DNA from 4 places in the Serratia sp. Nf2 genome. Region 4 is predicted to be linked to each of the others. Evidence: riboswitches for the same ligand, from Rfam matches in the RefSeq annotation. Region 4 holds a riboswitch; each other region holds the start of a gene.
What was found. A riboswitch is a leader RNA that binds a small molecule or an ion and turns the genes downstream of it on or off. The one in region 4 is predicted to bind thiamine pyrophosphate.

Region 1 (4,893 bases), on a different contig from region 4:
TTGGCATACTTCTTCGGATGATCGACGGCCTCCGGCCGATCTTCCACTGCCACCCGCACGCCCCAGGCCTGGGATTTGTCCGCGCTGAACGCCACGATCAAAAAGTTGTTGCCGCAGTCGTGCGGTTTGCACAGGTTGCCGACCAGATACGCTTTGCCCTTCCAGTTCAGATTCTGCGCCGGCGTTGAGGTGCCGACGCCCTTGCGCGCCCAACCCGGCATCCGCGCCTGGCCTTTCACCATGTTTTGCCAGCTGGCCTGATACCCCGGCTGCTGAATCAAATCCGACGTGGTGACGATCTGCTGGGCAAAGCTGCCCGCGCTGAAGCTGAGCAGTGCGCCGAAGAGGGCGCAACGCAGCGCCTGGTGTCCCGTCATAGTCCTTCTCCCTAGGTTAAATCAGGTTTCGCCCATAAAACCGGGCCTGAACTAGTCAGACCACGGTTGCGACAAAAAGTTGACTCACCACCAGGCATGGAAATGATGCACCGGCCCGATGCCGTGCCCCACCTCCAGCGTGTCCGCCTGTTGCAACGCTTGTTGCAGGTAGTCCTTGGCGGCGGCCACCGTAGCCGCCCAGTCGGCATGGCGCGGGCGCAGCGCCGCCAGCGCGGCCGAGAGCGTGCAACCGGTGCCGTGGGTGTGGCGGGTGGCGACGCGCGGCGCGGTAAAGCGCTGCTCGCCTTCGGCGGTAAACAGCCAGTCCGGGCTCTCGCTTTCGCTCAGGTGGCCGCCCTTCATCAGCACCGCCCGGCAGCCCATCGCCAGCAGCGCCCGCCCCTGCTCGCGCATCTGCGCTTCATCTTCTGCCGGCGCGCACGCCAGCAGCGCCGCTGCTTCCGGCAGGTTCGGCGTAATGATCGACACCCGCGGCAACAGCTCGCGCCGAATAGACGCCACCGCCTCCGGCGCCAGCAACGGATCGCCGCTTTTCGCCAGCATCACGGTGTCCAGCACCACGAACTCCGGCCGGTAATGGTGCAGCCGTTCGGCCACCGCCTGCACGATGTCGGCGTTGGCCAGCATGCCGATCTTGACGCTGTCGATGCGCACGTCGCTGAACACCGAGTCCAGCTGCGCGGCGACGAACGCCGGATCGATGTAATACACCGACTGCACGCCACGGGTATTCTGCGCCACCAGCGCGGTGATCACCGAGGTGCCGTAGGCGCCAAGCGCCGAGAAAGCCTTCAGATCGGCCTGAATGCCGGCCCCGCCGCTGGGATCGGTGCCGGCGATGGTCAGGGCGTTAATGCGTTTCATCACAGATCCTCCCCGCGCAGCTGATACAGGGCATCGAGGAACGCCGGCGTAAAGCTGCCCGGCCCGCCGGCCTGTCTGGCCGCGAGACCGCCGCAGTGGGACATCACCCGGCAGGCAGTCGCCACGTTGTCCAGGCGATCGCCCGGCAGGGCGCAAAACGCCGCCACAACCGCCGACAGCGCGCAGCCGGTGCCCACCACCCGCGTCATCAGCGGGGAACCGCCTTCGATCGCCCAGTCACGTTGGCCGTCGGTGACGTAATCCACCGCGCCGGTGACCGCCACCACCGCGCCGCTGCGCTGCGCCAGCTCACGCGCGGCGGGCAATGCCGCCAGCGAATCGTCGCCGCTGTCCACGCCGCGGCCGCTGGCCAGCAACCCGCTGAGCGCCATGATTTCCGAGGCGTTGCCGCGTATCGCCGCCGGTTTCTCGTCCAGCAGCTGTTTGGCGAAGGCGGTGCGGTAGGAGAGCGCGCCGACCGCCACCGGATCCAGCGTCCAGGGCTTGCCGGCCTGATTGGCGGCGGCCACCGCCGCCCGCATCGATTCGGCGCGCAGCGCATTGAGGGTGCCGACGTTGATCAGCAGGCCGTCGGCCAGCGCGCTGAACTGCGCCGCCTCTTGCGGCTCCACCACCATCGCCGGGGAGGCGCCGAGCGCCAGCAGCACGTTGGCGGTCAGCGATTGCACCACTTCGTTGGTCAGGCAGTGGATCAGCGGAGGCCGCTGTTGGAATTGGGTCAGACAGGCCGCGGCGCGCGCGCCGGGTAGTGCATCAGGTCGAGCGATCATATTCCTCCCAACCGGCGTTCAAGAAGGCGGCGCCGGCTGGGCGGCCGTGACTTCCCTACGCTGGCATTATCCAGATCAGGTAATACGGGTATTTCTCAGCCTTCACGTAGAAGGGCACCCCGAGTCATGAAAATCAATAGGTTGTGATCAACGTTGCGTTAATCCCTGCAGGGGATCATGCCAGCGGCGGCGTGGACAAACAAGCGAATAAATTGGCCCGGCAAGCATACGCCGCGCAATGCGCTATAGTGAGCACAAACCACCGGGAGATGCCATGCAGATAAGACCCTACCAAGAGACCGATCGCCCTTTCCTGCGCACGCTGTACCTGGCGTCGCGCAAGGCGGCGTTCGGCTGGCGCGATACCTCAAACTATCAGTTGGAAGATTTCGACGGCGCGACGCTGGGCGAAGCGATTTGGGTGGCGGAAGACGGCGGCGTGCTGCTGGGATTCGTCTCCGTCTACCGCGAAGACAACTTCATTCATAACCTGTATGTCGATCCCCATCAGCCGCCGCGCGGCGTCGGCAGTGCGCTGCTGCAGGCAGCGGAAGCTACCTTCACCGCCACCGGCTCGCTGAAATGCCTGGTGAAGAATGAAAAGGCGCTGGCGTTCTACCGCAAACACGGCTGGCGCATCATCTCTACCGGCAACGACGGCGAAGAAGATTATTACCTGATGCATTCGCCGGCCCGCTAACGCCGCCTTTCCCGTCACAGAACTCATTAATGATAATGGATTTCATTATCAGTTAAGCATACCCTTCCTTGTCTCTCTCAATGAACTTTGCAAGGAAGGTTATGCAACACCAAACGGATACTCGCTTCCCCGATGCCGCGGCGGCGGACTACGATCGCCGTATTCTGACCCTGGTGCCCGGCTATCAGTTTGCTCAGGCGCTGCTGACGGCGACGCTCGCGCAGACGCTGCCGAATGACGCCACGCTGTTGCTGGCCGGTTGCGGCACCGGCAGCGAACTGTCGGCGCTGGCCGCCGCCAACGCCAGCTGGCGTTTCAGCGCCGTGGAACCCTCCGCCGGCATGCTGGCGGCCGCGTGCGCCAAGGCTGAAGCCGCGGATTACGCACAACGGGTGAGCTTCCAGCCCACCTTGCTACAACAAGCGCCGCAAACCCGCCACGACGCGGCGGTGTGCTCATTGGTGCTGCATTTTATCGCCGACGATGGCGCCAAACTGGAATTCCTGCAGCAGCTGGCGCAGCGCCTCTCCCCCGCCGCACCGCTGCTGCTGTTCGACTATCAACCGGATGGCCTGCCCGCCAGCCATTACCAACATTGGCTGCAAAGCGCCGGGCACTCGGCGGCGCAGGCGCAGGAGGTGATCGAACGCACACGCCGCAACTGGCACCCGATGGCGGCGGCGCGCAGCCGTCTCCTCCTGGCGGAAAGCGGCTTCACCGCGCCTCAGCAGTTGTGCGGTGCGCTGGGCTTCCAGCTTTCACTGCTCCACCGCCGTCGATGAGCCCGGCATGCCGCGCAGCGTCAGCCGCCAAAACAGCAGCGCGCTCAGGCTGACGCCTGCCCCCAGCCAGCAGACGCCGCTCCAGCCCGCCCAGGCGTACATATGGGTGCCGGCAAAGGCACCCAGCCCGCTGCCGACGGCGTAAAACAGCATGTAGCAGCCCACCAGCCGGCTGTGCGACTGCGGGTGCGCGCTGAAGATCATGCTCTGGTTCAGCACGTGGATCGCCTGGCCCGCCAGATCCAGCAGCACGATGCCCGCCACCAGCCAAACCAGGCCGCTGCCGAGCAAACCGAGTGGCAGCCAGGCCAGCGTCAACAGCAGCAGACACACGCCGCTGGCCGCCTGCCCCAGCCCGCGATCCGCCAGATGCCCGGCGCGCACCGCCGCCAGTGCGCCCACCGCGCCGACCAGGCCGAACGCCCCCACCGCGGCATGGCTGAAGTTGAACGGTGCCTGGCTCAGCGGCAACACCAGCGAACTCCAAAAGAGGCTGAAAGCGCCGAACATCAGCAACGCCAGCATGCCGCGAATTTGCAGCGTGCGGTCATGCAACAACAGGCTCAACATCGAACGCAGCAGCGCGGGATAACTCAGCGCGCTGGGAGCGGTACGCGGCGCAGGCAGCAGGCGCGACAAGATCGGCAGCAATACCAGCGTCACTCCGGCAGAGAAGAAGTACACCGTGCGCCAGCCGCCAACGTCAGCCAGCGTGCCGGACAGGGTGCGCGCCAGCAGCAGCCCCAACACCACTCCGCCCTGCGCCGCGCCGACCACCCGCCCGCGCTCCTGCGGCGCCGCCAGGGCGGCGGCGAAAGCGATCAGCCCCTGCGTCATGGCGGTGCCCAATAAGCCTACCAGCAACATCCCCGCCAGCAGCCAGGGCGCGCTGTGCGCCCAGCCCACCAGCAGCAACGCGCCGATCAGCCCCAGCTGTTGCCCCGCCAGCAACCAATGCCGGTTCAGCCGATCCCCCAACGGCACCACCAACAGCAGCGCCAGCGCGCAGCCCAGTTGGGTCACGGTGATTACCATGCCGACCGCCGCCAGGCTGATGGAAAAATCATGGGCGATGGCGTCCAGCAGCGGCTGCGCATAGTAAACGTTGGCCACGCTAAAGGCGCTAGCGGCGGCCAACAGCAGCACCAGGGGGGCCGGCAGGCGCTCCAGCACCGCACAGGGGGGATCCAGCAGTTTGTCGCTCATTGCACACCTCAATCTGGTTTCATTATTAAACTCAATGAACTTTAGGTGTAGAGGTTTTATAATGCAACCAGAATATGCAACTGGAGATAACCGTCGTGAAACGTAAAAGCCTGGAAGACGCGCCGTGCCCGGTGGCGCGCACGCTGGATGTG
Region 2 (4,893 bases), on a different contig from region 4:
CGAGCGCCGCCAGCGCCAGCAGCGCCGCCATCCAATATACCGAGCCATGACCGAAATTTTCCACCAGCGCGCCCTGCAGCACCCCGGCCAGGATCACCCCGGTAGAGATGCTGTTGGTGAACAAGGTGGTGGCGGCGCCCGGTCGGCCCGGCATCAAATCCTGAAAATAGAGCATGCCGATACCGGCGACGATGCCGATAAACACCGCGTTGAGCAGCTGCAGCGCAATCAGGGCCGGCTTGGCCGCCAGCACCGTCAGCCCGAGGTAAAACAGCACGCCTGCCGCCACCGCCAGCAGCATCATGTTGCGCTTGCCGAAACGTTTGACGTAATAACCGGCCAGCAGCATCGCCGGGATCTCCAGCCCGGCGGCGGTGCCCATCAGCACCCCGGCCAACCCTTCCGGCAGGCCGAGATCGGCGGTGATATACAGCGGCATATCGATGATGTACAGGGTGTTGCAGGTCCACATCAGCATCGAGGCGATGAACAGCAACCGCACGTCGCGATTGCGCCAGGCGCTGGCGGGCGCGATCGGCGCAGACACCCCACTCTGCAGCCCCTCATTTCCCGCCGCGCGCGGCACCGAAGGCAGCATAAATCCCACCAGTAGCACGCAAAGCGCGAAGGTGGCGGCGGCGATCAGGAACATCACGGTAAAGCCGTAGTTCAGCGCCAACGCAAACGACAGCGGCGGGCCAATCACCCAGGCCAGCGAAAGCTGGGCGCGCATCACCGAGCTGAACATCACCACTTCACGCGCCTCGCGGTCGGCATATTCCCGCGCCAGCGCGAAAATCTGCGGCATGGCGGTGTTGGCAACGGCGGACATCAGCACCCCGGCGGTGATCAGCGTCAGGTAGTCGCGATTAAAGGCGAACAGCAGGCAGTTGCCGACCGCCATCAGGCAGCACAGCAAGATCAGCCTGCGCCGATCGCCGCGGGTGTCGGAGCGCTTGGCCAGCAGGAAACTGACGACGATGCCGGCCACCGCGTTGGCGGTGTAAAACAGCCCGACCCACAGCGGCCGCACCTTGACCTCGGTGGTCAGAAACAGGCTGAGCGTCGGCGTCAGCAACGCGCCGGCGATGCCGGAGAGGAAAGCGATCAGCAGGAATGCGGCAAAGATGGGGTTAATGCGCAGTGACAACCGGCTCAGGCGTTGCATATCGTCTTCCCTGACCTCAAAGCAGAAGAAAGAACCTTAGGCCACGGCGAGAAAAATGCAAGCGCATCGCCATGACCACGCATAAAAAAACCAGTGGGTCGCCCCACTGGCTGGTGAAACAGCACCATTACTCAGAAATTGGTTGCCGCGGCCCCTACAGGTGCTCGCGATACTGCTTATCGGTCATCTCTTTAATGTCCCATTGTGTCAGGTGCGCCAGCATCGCCAGCCGCGCCTGTTCGGGCACCACGCTCAGCCAGTCGGCGCGCTGGCGGCGCACAGCACTGAAGTAGCGCTGATAGAACTGTCTGGATAAGAAAGCTTTCATGATTACGCCCTCCCCTTTCATTGATGAAAATTATCGGCGTAATATAGGGAAAGAAAAATTGACGAGTTGAGGCAGGAGCGTTCCTCTTTTATGTCCACGTCCCGATTGCAGCAGCAGTTCATCCGTCTGTGGCAGCGCTGCCACGGTGAAACCACCGACACTACGCTGCAGGCGCTGGCGGAGGTGCTCAGCTGCTCGCGGCGCCACGTGCGCTCCCTGCTGAGCGCCATGCAGCGGGAAGGCTGGCTCACCTGGCAGGCGGAGTCGGGGCGCGGCAAGCGTTCGCGGTTAACTTTCCACTACACCGGCCTGGCGCTGCAGCAACAACGGGCCGAGGAGCTGCTGGAACAGGACCGCATCGATCAGTTGGTGCAGCTGGTGGGCGACAAAAACGTGGTGCGCCAGATGCTGCTGTCGCAGCTAGGGCGCAGCTTCCGACAGGGGAAACACATCCTGCGGGTGCTCTACTACCGGCAGCTGTACAACCTGTTGCCCGGCTCGGCGCTGCGGCGTTCGGAGACCCATTTGGCGCGCCAGATCTTCAATGGCCTGACGCGCATAAATGAGGAAAACGGGGAACTGGAGTCCGATCTGTCTCACCATTGGCAGGCGCTGACCCCGCTGCACTGGCGGTTTTACCTGCGCCCGGCGATCCATTTTCATCATGGCCGCGAGCTGGAGATGGCGGACGTCATCACTTCCCTCTCGCGTCTGACCTCGCAACCGCTGTTCTCGCATATCGAGAGCGTCACCTCGCCGACGCCGTTCGTTATCGACGTGCAGCTGCGCAGCCCCGACCACTGGCTGCCCTGGCTGCTGGGCAGCGTGCAGGCCATGATCCTGCCGCGCGAATGGCGTGAACTGCCGGATTTCGCCCGCCATCCGGTCGGCACCGGCCCCTACCGCATGGTGCGCAACCATCCCAGCCAGATGAAGATCCACGCCTTCGACGACTATTTTGGCTACCGGGCGCTGATCGACGAGGTGAACATCTGGGTGCTGCCGGAGTTTTCCGAAGAGCTGGTGCACTCCGGCGTGCAGCTGCAGGGCGATGAAACCGGCAACAGCGAGCTGGAAAGCCGGCTGGAAGAGGGTTGCTATTTCCTGCTGTTCGATCAGCGTTCACCGCTGGCCGTCGACCCCGCCATTCGCAGTTGGCTGTGCGAATTGATCAACCCCATTTCGCTGCTGAGCCACGCCGGGCCGCTCTACCAGCGCTATTGGTCGCCGGCGTACGGCCTGCTGCCGCGCTGGCACCACAACCGCACGCTGGCGCAGCAGCCCAAGCCCGCGGGCCTGACCGAACTGACGATGACCCACTTCAATGAACATTCGGAGTTTCACGCCATTCGCCAGGCGATCGAACCGCTGCTGGCGCAGCACGGCATCCGTCTGATCGTGCAAAGCGTGGATTATGCCACCTGGCACCAGGGCGACGCGCGCAGCGATCTGTGGCTCGGCAGCGCCAACTTCTATCTGCCGCTGGAGTTTTCGCTGTTCGCCACGCTGTACGAACTGCCGCTGATGCAGCATTGCATGAACGAAGATCTGGCGCAGGACGCAGCGCTGTGGCGCGCCAACCGCTTGCCGCTGGCCGAGTTCTGCCAGCGTCTGGTCAGCAACCACCAGCTGCATCCGCTGTTCCACCACTGGCTGCAGCTGCACGGCCAGCGCAGCATGCGCGGCGTGCGGATGAACACCCTCGGCTGGTTCGACTTCAAGTCCGCCTGGTTTGCCCCGCCGGAGGCATAAGCGCCTTTCGCCCGGGTCGGTTAATCTTTACAATAGCGCCGTCTCAACGGGGTGCGGTAAGTCGGGCCGCGTGATAAGCCCGATTTTCCGCTGAGAGCACACCCGTCGAACCTGATCCGGTCAATACCGGCGGAGGGATTTGAGCCCAGCGAACCGGCGACGCCGCCTCGCCCCCTCAGATGCCCTTGCCCCCTTATTTTTCAGGAGTGCAACGTGGTCAAAACATTTCTGCCCTGCTTATTGCTGCTGTGTGCCGCGCCGGTGTTGGCCAAGCCGACGCTGACGGTTTACACCTACGATTCCTTCGCCGCCGACTGGGGCCCAGGCCCGGCGGTGAAAAAAGTCTTTGAAGCCGAGTGCGACTGTGAACTGAAGTTCGTCGCGCTGGAAGACGGCGTCTCGCTGCTGAACCGCCTACGCATGGAAGGCAAGAACAGCGCCGCCGACGTGGTGCTGGGGTTGGACAACAACCTGTTGCAGGCGGCGCAGCAAACCGGCCTGTTCGCGCCGAGCGGCGTCGACACCGCCAAACTGACGGTGCCGGGCGGCTGGCAGGACGCGACCTTCGTGCCATACGACTACGGGTACTTCGCCTTCGTCTACAACAAAGAAAAACTGAAGAACCCGCCAAAAAGCCTGCAGGAGCTGGTCAGCGGCGATCGCAACTGGAAAGTGATCTACGAAGATCCGCGCACCAGCACGCCGGGCCTCGGCCTGCTGCTGTGGATGCAAAAAGTGTATGGCGACAAGGCGCCGGCCGCCTGGCAGCAACTGGCGAAGAAAACCGTCACCGTCACCAAAGGCTGGAGCGAAGCCTACGGCCTGTTCCTGAAGGGCGAAGGCGATCTGGTGCTCAGCTACACCACCTCTCCGGCCTATCACCTGATCGAAGAGAAAAAAGATCTCTACGCCGCCGCCACGTTCAGCGAAGGGCACTACCTGCAGGTGGAAGTGGCGGGCAAGCTGAAGGCCGCCAAACAGCCTGAGCTGGCGGAGCGTTTCATGCAGTTCATGGTGACACCGGCGTTCCAAAACGCCATCCCGACCGGCAACTGGATGTACCCGGTGATCAACACCCCACTGCCCGTCGGCTTTGAGCAGATGAACGTGCCGCAGACCGCGCTGCAATACAGCGCCGAAGAGGTGGCCAAACAACGCGGCGGTTGGATCCGGGCATGGCAAACCGCCGTCAGCCGCTGATCCCCCGCTGGCTCTGGCCGGGGCTGTTGGCCGCCGGCGTGATCCTGCTGGTCGCCGCGCTGGCGATGGGCTCGCTGTGGCGTCACGCGCCGGACAGCGACTGGCGCGGCCTGTGGCAGGACAGCTACCTTTGGCACGTGGTGCGCTTCACCTTTTGGCAGGCGCTGCTGTCGGCGCTGATTTCGGTGCTGCCCGCCGTTCTGCTGGCGCGCGCGCTCTATCGCCGCCGCTTCCCCGGCCGGCAGCTGCTGCTGCGGCTGTGCGCCATGACGCTGGTGCTGCCGGTGCTGGTGGCGGTGTTCGGCCTGCTCAGCGTCTATGGGCGCCAAGGCTGGCTGGCGACGCTGTGCGGCTGGCTGGGCATCGAATATGGCTTCTCGCCCTACGGTCTGCAGGGCATTCTGCTGGCGCACCTGTTCTTTAACCTGCCGCTGGCCACCCGCCT
Region 3 (4,893 bases), on a different contig from region 4:
CCAGCCACCACAGCAGCAGCAGGCCGACGAACACCGTCAGCCCGCGCCGTAGGCGGGTGAAGCCGCGCTCTTTGGCAATATTCATTGCGCGGCCCTCACCAGCTGTTGCAGCAGCTCGGCCTGGCTTCTCAGCAGGTCGGCGTCATCCGGCGCGCGCGGCGGTTGCCCGCTGATGCGGTGGGTGTCGTCGAGGCCCAGCGGCCAGGGCGACAGCACCAGCAGCCGGTGGCTCAGGCGGCAGGCCTCCATCGGATCGTGGGTGATCAGCAGCACGGTGTTTTGCGCCAGCAGTTCGGCGGCCAGGCTCTGGATCTCGGCGCGGGTAATGGCGTCCAGTGCGGAAAAGGGTTCGTCCATCAGCACGATCGGCTGGCGTTCGTAGAGCGTGCGGGCGATGGCGGCGCGCTGGCGCATGCCGCCGGACAGTGCGGCAGGCAGGCTGCGGCCATGAGAGGCCAGGCCCACGCGCTCCAGCAGGTGCGCCGCCCACGCCCGGTCCGGCGTTTCGCCGCGCAGCCGCGAGCCGAGGGCGACGTTCTCCTCGACGGTCAGCCACGGGTAGAGCAGGTCTTTTTGCCCCATGTAGGCGATGCGCCCGGTGACCGGCAGGCCGTCGCTGCCGGTCACCGTGCCCGAGGTAGCCCGTTCCAGGCCGGCGATGATCTTCAGCAGGCTGGTTTTGCCGGCGCCGCTGGCGCCGAGCAGGGCGACGAAGCTGCCACCGACGATGTCGAAGCTCAGCCGGTCGAAGACGATTTGCTGACCGAAACGCAGGCTGAGATCCCGCACCTGGATGCCGGGCGGGCGAAGCGGGGAGGTCATGAGGCGTTCAGCCCCATCTGCCAAAATGCCGATTCCAACTGGGTGGCGGTGGTGAAAATCTGCGCCAGCTCGGTGAGGCGGCCTTGTGCGCCGCGCTGGTGGCCGACGGTCTCGAGCAGCTCGATGGCGGCACGCACGCCGGCCAGATAGCCCTCGTCGCCGTAGTTGCGGATCCAGGAGGCGTAAGGATTGCCCTCCATTTGGGTGGCGGGATCGTGCAGCAGCCGCAGGCCGATTTCGGCATAGCCGGCCACGCAGGGCAGCAAGCCGGCCAGCAGATCGAGGGCGTCGCCGGCATGGCCGATATCCAGTACGTAGCGGGTGTAGTTCATGGTCTCCGCCGCTTCCGGCTGGGCGGCGATCTGCGCTTCGCTCAGTCCCCATTCGGCGCAGTAGGCGACGTGCAGCGGCAGTTCGGCGACGATGCCGTTGAGCGACGCGGTGGCGGCGCGCATCTCCGGCAGGGTGCGCAGCTTGCTGACCAGCAGCGCGTAGGCGCGGGCGAAGTGCAGCAGGAACAGGTAGTCCTGGGTCAGGTAGCGGCGAAAAGCGCGTTCGGGCAAGGTGCCGGCGGCCAGCTGCTGCAGAAACGGGTGATCGACGTAATCTTGCCAGTGGCTGCCGGCTTGTTGGCGCAGCCGGCCGTAAAGACCGCTTTCGAACAGGGTAGTGATGGACATGGGACCTCCTTGAGTCAGTGGAGATCCGGGCACGCTGGGGTATGAACAGGCAACGGGTGAGAGCGTTGTTGCCTAACCGTCCCTTCGCTGGCATGACCCAGATCAGGTTCAAAGGGTTCGGCTTGCGCCATCTCAGCCCGTAACAGGACACCCCTCGGAGCTGCTTGTTATACGACATTTGTTTTTTGATTACAATCGCCGGGCGGCGCGGCGGCAATCGGTTCGTTTAGTGCGATCGGGGGCGATTTTGCTGGCGCAGAGCGCGCGATTTTTGTCACTGTAGGCCGATGATTTTGCCTTTGAGGACGATTCCCGATGAAAAAGATTGGTTTTCTCTCGTTTGGCCACTGGTCGCCTTCCGCCCAGTCCGGCACCCGTTCCGCAGCGGATGCGCTGCTGCAGTCCATCGATCTGGCGGTCGCCGCCGAAGATCTGGGGGCGGACGGCGCCTATTTTCGCGTACACCACTTTGCACGCCAGCTGGGGTCGCCGTTCCCGCTGCTGGCCGCCATCGGCGCCAAAACCCAACGCATCGAGATCGGCACCGGCGTGATCGACATGCGTTATGAAAACCCGCTGTACATGGTGGAAGACGCCGGCGCGGCGGATCTGATCGCCGGCGGGCGGCTGCAGCTCGGCATCAGCCGTGGCTCGCCGGAGCAGGTGATCGACGGCTGGCGCTATTTCGGCTATGCCCCGGCCGACGGCGAGACCGACGCGGACATGGCCCGCCGCCATACCGAAGTGTTCCTGGAAGCGCTGCGCGGCGAAGGGTTCGCCGAACCCAATCCGCAGCCAATGTTCCCGAATCCGCCTGGGCTGCTGCGGCCGGAGCCGTTTTCCGCCGGGCTGCGCGATCGCATCTGGTGGGGCGCCGGTTCGAACGCCACCGCTGTCTGGGCGGCGAAGCTGGGCATGCACCTGCAAAGCTCGACGCTCAAGAACGACGAGACCGGCGAACCCTTCCACATCCAGCAGGCCAAGCAGATCCGCGCCTACCGCGCCGCCTGGCAAGAGGCCGGCCACACGCATGAGCCGCGGGTTTCCGTGAGCCGCAGCATCTTCGCGCTGGTGGATCAGCGGGATCGCAACTACTTCGGCGGCGGTGGCAAGGAGGGCGATCAGCTCGGATATATCGACGCGCAGACCCGGGCGATCTTCGGCCGCAGCTATGCCGCCGAGCCGGACGTGCTGATCAAGCAGCTGGCGCAGGACGAGGCCATCGCCGAATCGGATACGCTGCTGCTGACCGTACCTAACCAACTGGGCGTGGATTACAACGCCCACGTCATCGAATCGATTTTAACCCATGTCGCGCCGGCGCTCGGCTGGCGCTAAACGGAGGAATGGCATGTCACGCATTTTCATTACCGGCTCGGTAGACGGGCTGGGCCGCGCCGCCGCGCAAAGGCTGTTGGACGAAGGGCATCAGGTGATTTTGCATGCGCGTGAGCCCGGCCGTCTGGACGCGGTGCGCGATCTGCTGGATCGCGGTGCGCAGGCGGCGATTGGCGATCTGTCCGATGTGCAGCAGATCCGGCAGCTTGCCGAGCAGGTCAATCGCCTCGGCCGCCCGGACGCGGTGATCCACAACGCCGGTATGTTTACCGGGCCGCAGGTGATGCCGGTGAACGTCGTTGCGCCCTACCTGCTGACGGCCCTGATCGAGCGCCCCAAGCGCATCGTCTACCTGAGCAGCAGCATGCACTTTGACGGAGCGCCGGAACTGAACGGCGTAGACTGGCTCGGCGGCGCTGCGGGCTCCTATTCGGACAGCAAGCTGTTCGTCACCGCGCTGGCCGCCGCCGTGGCGCGCCTGTGGCCTGACGTGATCAGCAGCGCGGTCGATCCCGGCTGGGTGCCGACCAAAATGGGCGGCGCGGATGCGCCCGACGATCTGGCGCTGGGGCATGTGACGCAGGCGTGGTTGGTGACCAGCGATGAGCCGCAGGCCCTGGCGTCCGGCGGCTATTGGCACCATCAGCAACGGTTCGATCCCCACGCCGCGGTGCACGACGAGGCGTTTCAATCGGCGCTGCTGGCGCAGTTGGCGCGCGCCGGCGGGGTGAGCCTGCCGCAGGCTTGAGGGCAGTGCTTTGTTGGCCCGTCGGTGCTTGTCGGCGGGCTTTTTTATGCCCGCAGGGTGAACCGGCGAGGCTTTTCTTATACAGTGGCTGTCTGACCTGTTTTGCTCGTTCTTCTTATTATCGCCATGCATACATTCCTGATTATCGTCCCTGAAGGGGGCATGCTGTTCGAGGCGGCGGGCATCGCCGATATCCTGATGCAGGCTAACCGCCTGAGCCCTGCCGAGGCGCCGCTGTATCAGATCGCGGTCGCCACCACGCAATCCCATCGGGTGGTACACGGCCTGTCCGGGCTGAGCCTGTTGGCCGACCATCGCCTGGCGGATCTCGATCCGGCCCTGCCGCGCGATACCGTCATTGTCGCCGGTAAAGGGGCGACCGAAGAAGAGGGCGCCCTGGTGGCGGATTGGCTGCGCCGCGCCGCGCCACAGGCGCGCCGTATCGCGTCGGTCTGCGGCGGGGCTCTGCTGCTGGCCGAAGCCGGATTGCTGGACGGGCGGCGGGCGACGACCCACTGGCGGCTGGCGGAAACGCTGCAGGCGCGCTTCCCGCGGGTGCAGGTCGAGAACGGCCCGATCTACGTGCAGGATGGGCCGATTTGGACCTCCGGCGGCGTCAGCTCAGGCTTCGACCTGACGCTGGCATTGGTGGAGGACGACTACGGCTTCGTGCAGGCGCGCGAAGTGGCGCAGGATCTGGTGATGTTTCTGCGTCGCCCCGGCGGACAGGCGCAGTTCAGCCGCTACCCGCTCAACCAGGCCAAATCGCCGGGCCCGATCCGCGACCTGCAGTCCTGGATCCTGGAAAACCTCGCCGACGATCTCAGCGTCGATCGGTTGGCCGAACGCGTGGCGATGAGCCCGCGCAACTTTACCCGCGTATTCAGCCGTGAGACGGGCATTTCTCCCGCCAAATTCGTCGAAGAAGGGCGGTTGCATACCGCCAGGCAGCGCCTCGAGCAGAGTGCGGAGGGCATCGAACAGATCGCGCTGGCCACCGGCTTCGGCAACGGCCTTAACCTGCGGCGGGTGTTTGAGCGCAAACTGCAGCTGACCCCGAGCGAATACCGCGAACGCTTCCACGCGCGCAATTTGGCGTAAATTGATCGGTAAACGTCATTTACGCCGCCTCGGGGCAAGGCTAGATTTGAGGCAAAGCCCAAAACGAGGAGAGCATCATGGTGAAAGTAGGCATTAACGGCTTCGGCAGGATCGGGCGCAACGTGCTGCGCGCGGCGCTGGGGCGCAGCGATTTTGAAGTGGTGGCGATCAACGATCTGACGGACAGCAAAACGCTGGCGCACC
Region 4 (4,893 bases):
ACGGATCCATATTGCCCTGCAGCGCCACTTTGTCGCCCACGCGCCGACGTGCGTCGGCGATGTCGGTGGTCCAATCCAGCCCCAGCGCATCGCAGCCGGTGGCGGCCATCGCCTCCAGCCACTGCCCGCCGCCTTTGGTGAACAGCGTCACCGGCACGCGGCGGCCGTCGTTTTCACGCAGCAGCCCGTCGACGATCTTGTGCATGTAGTGCAAAGAGAACTCGCGGTAATCGCGCCCGGTCAGCACGCCGCCCCAGGTGTCGAACACCATCACCGACTGCGCGCCGGCTTTGATCTGGGCATTGAGGTATAGGATCACGCTGTCCGCCAGCTTGTCCAGCAACAGGTGCAGCGTGGCCGGTTCGGCATACATCATCTTCTTCAGCTTGGTGAAGGCCTTGCTGCTGCCGCCTTCGACCATATAAGTCGCCAGCGTCCACGGGCTGCCGGAGAAGCCGATCAGCGGCACTTCGCCCTTCAGCTCGCGGCGAATGGTGCGCACCGCGTTCATCACATAGCCCAGCTCCACTTCCGGATCGAACACCGGCAGCTTATCGACGTCGGCGCGGCAGGTAACGGGAGAGCTGAAACGCGGGCCTTCGCCGGCTTCAAAGTACAGGCCGAGCCCCATGGCGTCGGGAATGGTGAGAATGTCGGAGAACAGGATGGCGGCGTCCAGCGCATAGCGGCGCAGCGGCTGCAGCGTGACCTCGCAGGCCAGCTCCGCGTTCTTGCACAGCGACATGAAATCACCGGCCTGGGCGCGGGTCGCCTTGTACTCCGGTAAATAACGACCGGCCTGGCGCATCATCCATACGGGGGTCACATCCACCGGCTGGCGCAACAGCGCGCGCAGGTAGCGATCGTTCTTCAACTCAGTCATTTATGGGGCTCCCTTAATAATCTGCCGGCCATTGTACATTATTCTGCCCGGCACAGCGCCACGGTGTCCTCAATCAACCGGCGCGCCACGGTGCCGGGCGGCGGCAACAGCGGCAATTGGTCGTAGCGATACCAGCCGGCGTTGAGCAGCTCCTTGGGATCGTGACGAATGTCACCCTGATGGTAATCGGCCATAAAGGCCATCATCAGCGAGTGCGGGAACGGCCAGGGTTGTGAAGTGACGTAGCGCAGGTTCTTGATTTCGATATTGCTCTCTTCCATCACTTCACGCGCCACCGCCTGTTCCAGCGTTTCGCCCACTTCGACGAAGCCGGCCAGCACCGTGTGGATGCCGCCGCGATGACGCACGTGTTGCGCCAGCAGGATCTGATCCTCGCGCCGAATGGCGACGATTACGCAGGGTGCAATCTGCGGATAGTACCGCTCTTTGCAGTGGCCGCACAGGCAGGCGCTTTCGGAGCGACTGAGGTGCATCTCATGGCCGCAGTAGCCGCAGTAGCGATGGGAACGGTAGAAATCCGCCAGCTGCACGCCGCGCCCGGCAAGCTGGAACAGACCGCGATCCTGATCCAACAGCTGACGCACCGAGCCCATCTCCCGCGGCATCGCCTGGCGCACCAGCCAGACCGGCGCGCCCTCCCATTCACCGATGGTGCGCGCCATGTGGCCCCGCAGCCCAAGAGCGGCGGCAGTCCCCGACGGCAATTCACCGTTCGGTAACCAAAGTTTGCTTTCATGGCTGACAATCCACCAGCCGTTTTCATTGCCCGTTAATGCAAGTTCCATATCGTTGTTGCACAACCTCAGCTTCACTGGCACTCTACGAATCGGCTTTGTTACATTTTAATAACTTACCGGTTACTTTTATTACTTACACGGAGTCAAACATGCTCAACCGTTTGGAAAGGCTGACTCAGCGCGTTGGCGGTAGTAATGAATTAGTTGATCAATGGCTTCAGGCCCGCAAACAGTTGCTGGTCGCCTACTGCACGCTGGTAGGCCTCAAACCGAATAAAGAAAAGCATACGCCGCTGAATGAAAAAGCGCTGGAGAACTTTTGCCACAACCTGGTGGATTACCTCTCCGCAGGGCATTTTCATATCTATGACAGAATTATCAAACAAGTGGAAGGCGCAGCCAGTCCGAAAATGTCGCTGGCGGTGAACATCTACCCCAAGCTGTGGGCCAATACCGAACAGATCATGGCGTTCCACGATCGCTATACCGAAGTGGATATCGATCAGGAGGTTTGTCTGGAATTCCACCAGGCCTTGTCGGATATCGGCGAAACGCTGGCGGCGCGCTTTGCGCTGGAAGATAAGCTGATCCAGTTGGAGGCGGAAGCCGCACAGCAACCGCTGCCGGACCAGACGCTGGATCCGGCGCGTTAAAATTTTATAGTTTTTTTTCTTATCCCTCCTATACTGGGGGGCATCTTGTCGGAGTGCCTAGCGCCTGATTTGTTCATCGAATCAGCCAGGCTGAGACCGTTAATTCGGGATCCGCGGAACCTGATCGGGTTAATACCCGCGAAGGGAACAAGAGTAATCTATCGTCACAGGCACGGCCTTCCCCTTGTGGGCGCCCTGCCTGATCGGCCACCATCATTACTCCCTCCGAGCTCCAGACAAGCAACTTTCCCAACCCAACACACTGGTAGGAACTTGCTATGTCTAACGTTAATCCACCGCGCGCTCGTAAAGCGCAACGCGAAGCCGCCCAGCAGTTTATCGACACCCTGCAAGGCATGGCTTTCCCGAACTCACGCCGCATCTATCTGCAAGGCTCGCGCAGCGATATCCAGGTGCCGATGCGCGAAATTCAGCTCAGCCCGACCCTGCTTGGCGGCAGCAAAGACCACCCGCAGTATGAACCCAACGAGGCGATCCCGGTGTATGACACCGCCGGCCCCTACGGCGATCCGCAGGCCGAGCTCGACGTACACGCCGGCCTGGCCAAGCTGCGCGCCGACTGGATCGACGCGCGCGGCGATACCGCCACCCTCAGCGGCGCCAGCTCCGGCTTCACCCAACAGCGGCTGGCGGACGAGGGGCTGGATCACCTGCGCTTCGAGCATCTGCCGCTGCCGCGCAGGGCGCTGCCGGGCAAGTGCGTGACCCAGCTGCACTATGCCCGCGCCGGTATCGTCACCCCGGAGATGGAGTTCATCGCCATCCGTGAAAACATGGGGCGCGAGCGCATTCGGGGCGAGGTATTGCGCCACCAGCATCCGGGCCAGAGCTGGGGCGCCAACCTGCCGGACAACATCACGCCGGAGTTCGTGCGTCAGGAAGTGGCCGCCGGCCGCGCCATCATTCCCGCCAACATCAACCATCCGGAGGCGGAGCCGATGATCATCGGCCGCAATTTCCTGGTGAAGGTGAACGCCAATATCGGCAACTCGGCGGTCACGTCGTCGATCGAAGAAGAGGTGGAGAAGCTGGTGTGGTCCACCCGCTGGGGCGCGGACACCGTGATGGATCTCTCAACCGGTCGCTATATTCACGAAACCCGCGAGTGGATCCTGCGCAACAGCCCGGTGCCCATCGGCACCGTGCCGATCTACCAGGCACTCGAGAAGGTCAACGGCGTGGCGGAAAACCTCACCTGGGCGATGTTCCGCGATACGCTGCTGGAACAGGCGGAGCAAGGGGTCGACTACTTCACCATCCACGCCGGCGTGCTGCTGCGCTACGTGCCGATGACCGCCAAACGCCTGACCGGCATCGTGTCGCGCGGTGGCTCGATCATGGCCAAATGGTGTCTGTCGCACCATCAGGAAAACTTCCTCTATCAGCATTTCCGTGAAATCTGTGAGATCTGCGCCGCCTACGACGTTTCGCTGTCGCTCGGCGACGGCCTGCGCCCCGGCTCGATTCAGGACGCCAACGACGAAGCCCAGTTCGCCGAGCTGCATACGCTGGGCGAGCTGACCAAAATCGCCTGGGAATACGACGTGCAGGTGATGATCGAAGGCCCGGGCCACGTGCCGATGCAGATGATCCGCCGCAACATGACCGAAGAGCTGGAACACTGCCACGAAGCGCCGTTCTACACCCTCGGCCCGCTGACCACCGATATCGCCCCGGGCTATGACCATTTCACCTCCGGCATCGGCGCGGCAATGATCGGCTGGTTCGGCTGCGCCATGCTGTGTTACGTCACGCCGAAAGAGCACCTCGGCCTGCCGAACAAAGAGGACGTCAAACAGGGCCTGATCACCTACAAGATCGCCGCTCACGCCGCCGATCTGGCCAAAGGCCATCCGGGCGCGCAGATCCGCGATAACGCCATGTCCAAGGCGCGTTTCGAATTCCGCTGGGAAGATCAGTTCAATCTGGCGCTCGATCCGGCCACCGCGCGCGCCTATCACGACGAAACCCTGCCGCAGGAATCCGGCAAGGTCGCCCACTTCTGCTCGATGTGCGGGCCGAAATTCTGCTCGATGAAAATTTCGCAGGAGGTGCGCGACTACGCCGCCGCCCAGGAAGCCGCCAAGCCGATCGAAGTACAGCTGACCGGCATGGAGAAAATGTCCGCCGAGTTCCGCGCCCGCGGCAGCGAGCTGTATCACAGCGCCGGCACCCTGCAAGAGGAGACAAGCAATGACTGATATCACGACCCCCTTCCCGGCTACGCCCCACAAGCTGGGGCTTTACCCGGTCGTCGACAGCGTGGCGTGGATCGCTCGCCTGCTGGAGGCCGGCGTCACCACGATCCAGCTGCGCATCAAAGATCTGCCTGACGAGCAGGTCGAAGAGGATATCGCCGCCGCCATCGCGCTGGGCCAGCGTTATCAGGCGCGGCTGTTCATCAACGACTACTGGCGGCTGGCGATCAAACACGGCGCCTACGGCGTACATCTGGGCCAGGAAGATCTCGATACCACCGATCTGGCGGCCATCCACCGCGCCGGGCTGCGGCTGGGCGTATCCACCCATGACGACGCCGAGCTGGCGCGCGCGCTGGCGGTGAAACCGTCCTACATCG

Region 1: linked by a shared signal. The riboswitch ahead of thiM (hydroxyethylthiazole kinase) and the one ahead of thiC (phosphomethylpyrimidine synthase ThiC) in region 4 are both predicted to bind thiamine pyrophosphate.
Region 2: linked by a shared signal. The riboswitch ahead of thiB (thiamine ABC transporter substrate binding subunit) and the one ahead of thiC (phosphomethylpyrimidine synthase ThiC) in region 4 are both predicted to bind thiamine pyrophosphate.
Region 3: linked by a shared signal. The riboswitch ahead of tenA (thiaminase II) and the one ahead of thiC (phosphomethylpyrimidine synthase ThiC) in region 4 are both predicted to bind thiamine pyrophosphate.

What each region holds. Positions count from the first base shown of each region.
Region 1 covers NZ_PYTW01000010.1:105,806-110,698, reverse strand. The annotation lists gene C9411_RS20650 (inhibitor of vertebrate lysozyme family protein) at 1-377, opposite strand, end outside; gene thiD (bifunctional hydroxymethylpyrimidine kinase/phosphomethylpyrimidine kinase) at 462-1,262, opposite strand; gene thiM (hydroxyethylthiazole kinase) at 1,262-2,053, opposite strand; TPP riboswitch at 2,089-2,185, opposite strand; gene C9411_RS20635 (GNAT family N-acetyltransferase) at 2,328-2,753, shown strand; gene C9411_RS20630 (methyltransferase) at 2,855-3,535, shown strand; gene C9411_RS20625 (MFS transporter) at 3,512-4,741, opposite strand; gene C9411_RS20620 (helix-turn-helix domain-containing protein) at 4,837-4,893, shown strand, end outside.
Region 2 covers NZ_PYTW01000002.1:442,391-447,283, reverse strand. The annotation lists gene C9411_RS07135 (sugar efflux transporter) at 1-1,168, opposite strand, end outside; gene sgrT (glucose uptake inhibitor SgrT) at 1,323-1,496, opposite strand; gene sgrR (HTH-type transcriptional regulator SgrR) at 1,587-3,248, shown strand; TPP riboswitch at 3,286-3,404, shown strand; gene thiB (thiamine ABC transporter substrate binding subunit) at 3,462-4,448, shown strand; gene thiP (thiamine/thiamine pyrophosphate ABC transporter permease ThiP) at 4,424-4,893, shown strand, end outside.
Region 3 covers NZ_PYTW01000001.1:836,643-841,535, reverse strand. The annotation lists gene C9411_RS04005 (ABC transporter permease) at 1-85, opposite strand, end outside; gene C9411_RS04000 (ABC transporter ATP-binding protein) at 82-822, opposite strand; gene tenA (thiaminase II) at 819-1,502, opposite strand; TPP riboswitch at 1,565-1,667, opposite strand; gene C9411_RS03990 (LLM class flavin-dependent oxidoreductase) at 1,818-2,840, shown strand; gene C9411_RS03985 (SDR family NAD(P)-dependent oxidoreductase) at 2,854-3,588, shown strand; gene C9411_RS03980 (GlxA family transcriptional regulator) at 3,715-4,689, shown strand; gene gap (type I glyceraldehyde-3-phosphate dehydrogenase) at 4,767-4,893, shown strand, end outside.
Region 4 covers NZ_PYTW01000016.1:6,326-11,218, forward strand. The annotation lists gene hemE (uroporphyrinogen decarboxylase) at 1-883, opposite strand, end outside; gene nudC (NAD(+) diphosphatase) at 922-1,689, opposite strand; gene C9411_RS24535 (Rsd/AlgQ family anti-sigma factor) at 1,791-2,294, shown strand; TPP riboswitch at 2,334-2,458, shown strand; gene thiC (phosphomethylpyrimidine synthase ThiC) at 2,573-4,516, shown strand; gene thiE (thiamine phosphate synthase) at 4,509-4,893, shown strand, end outside.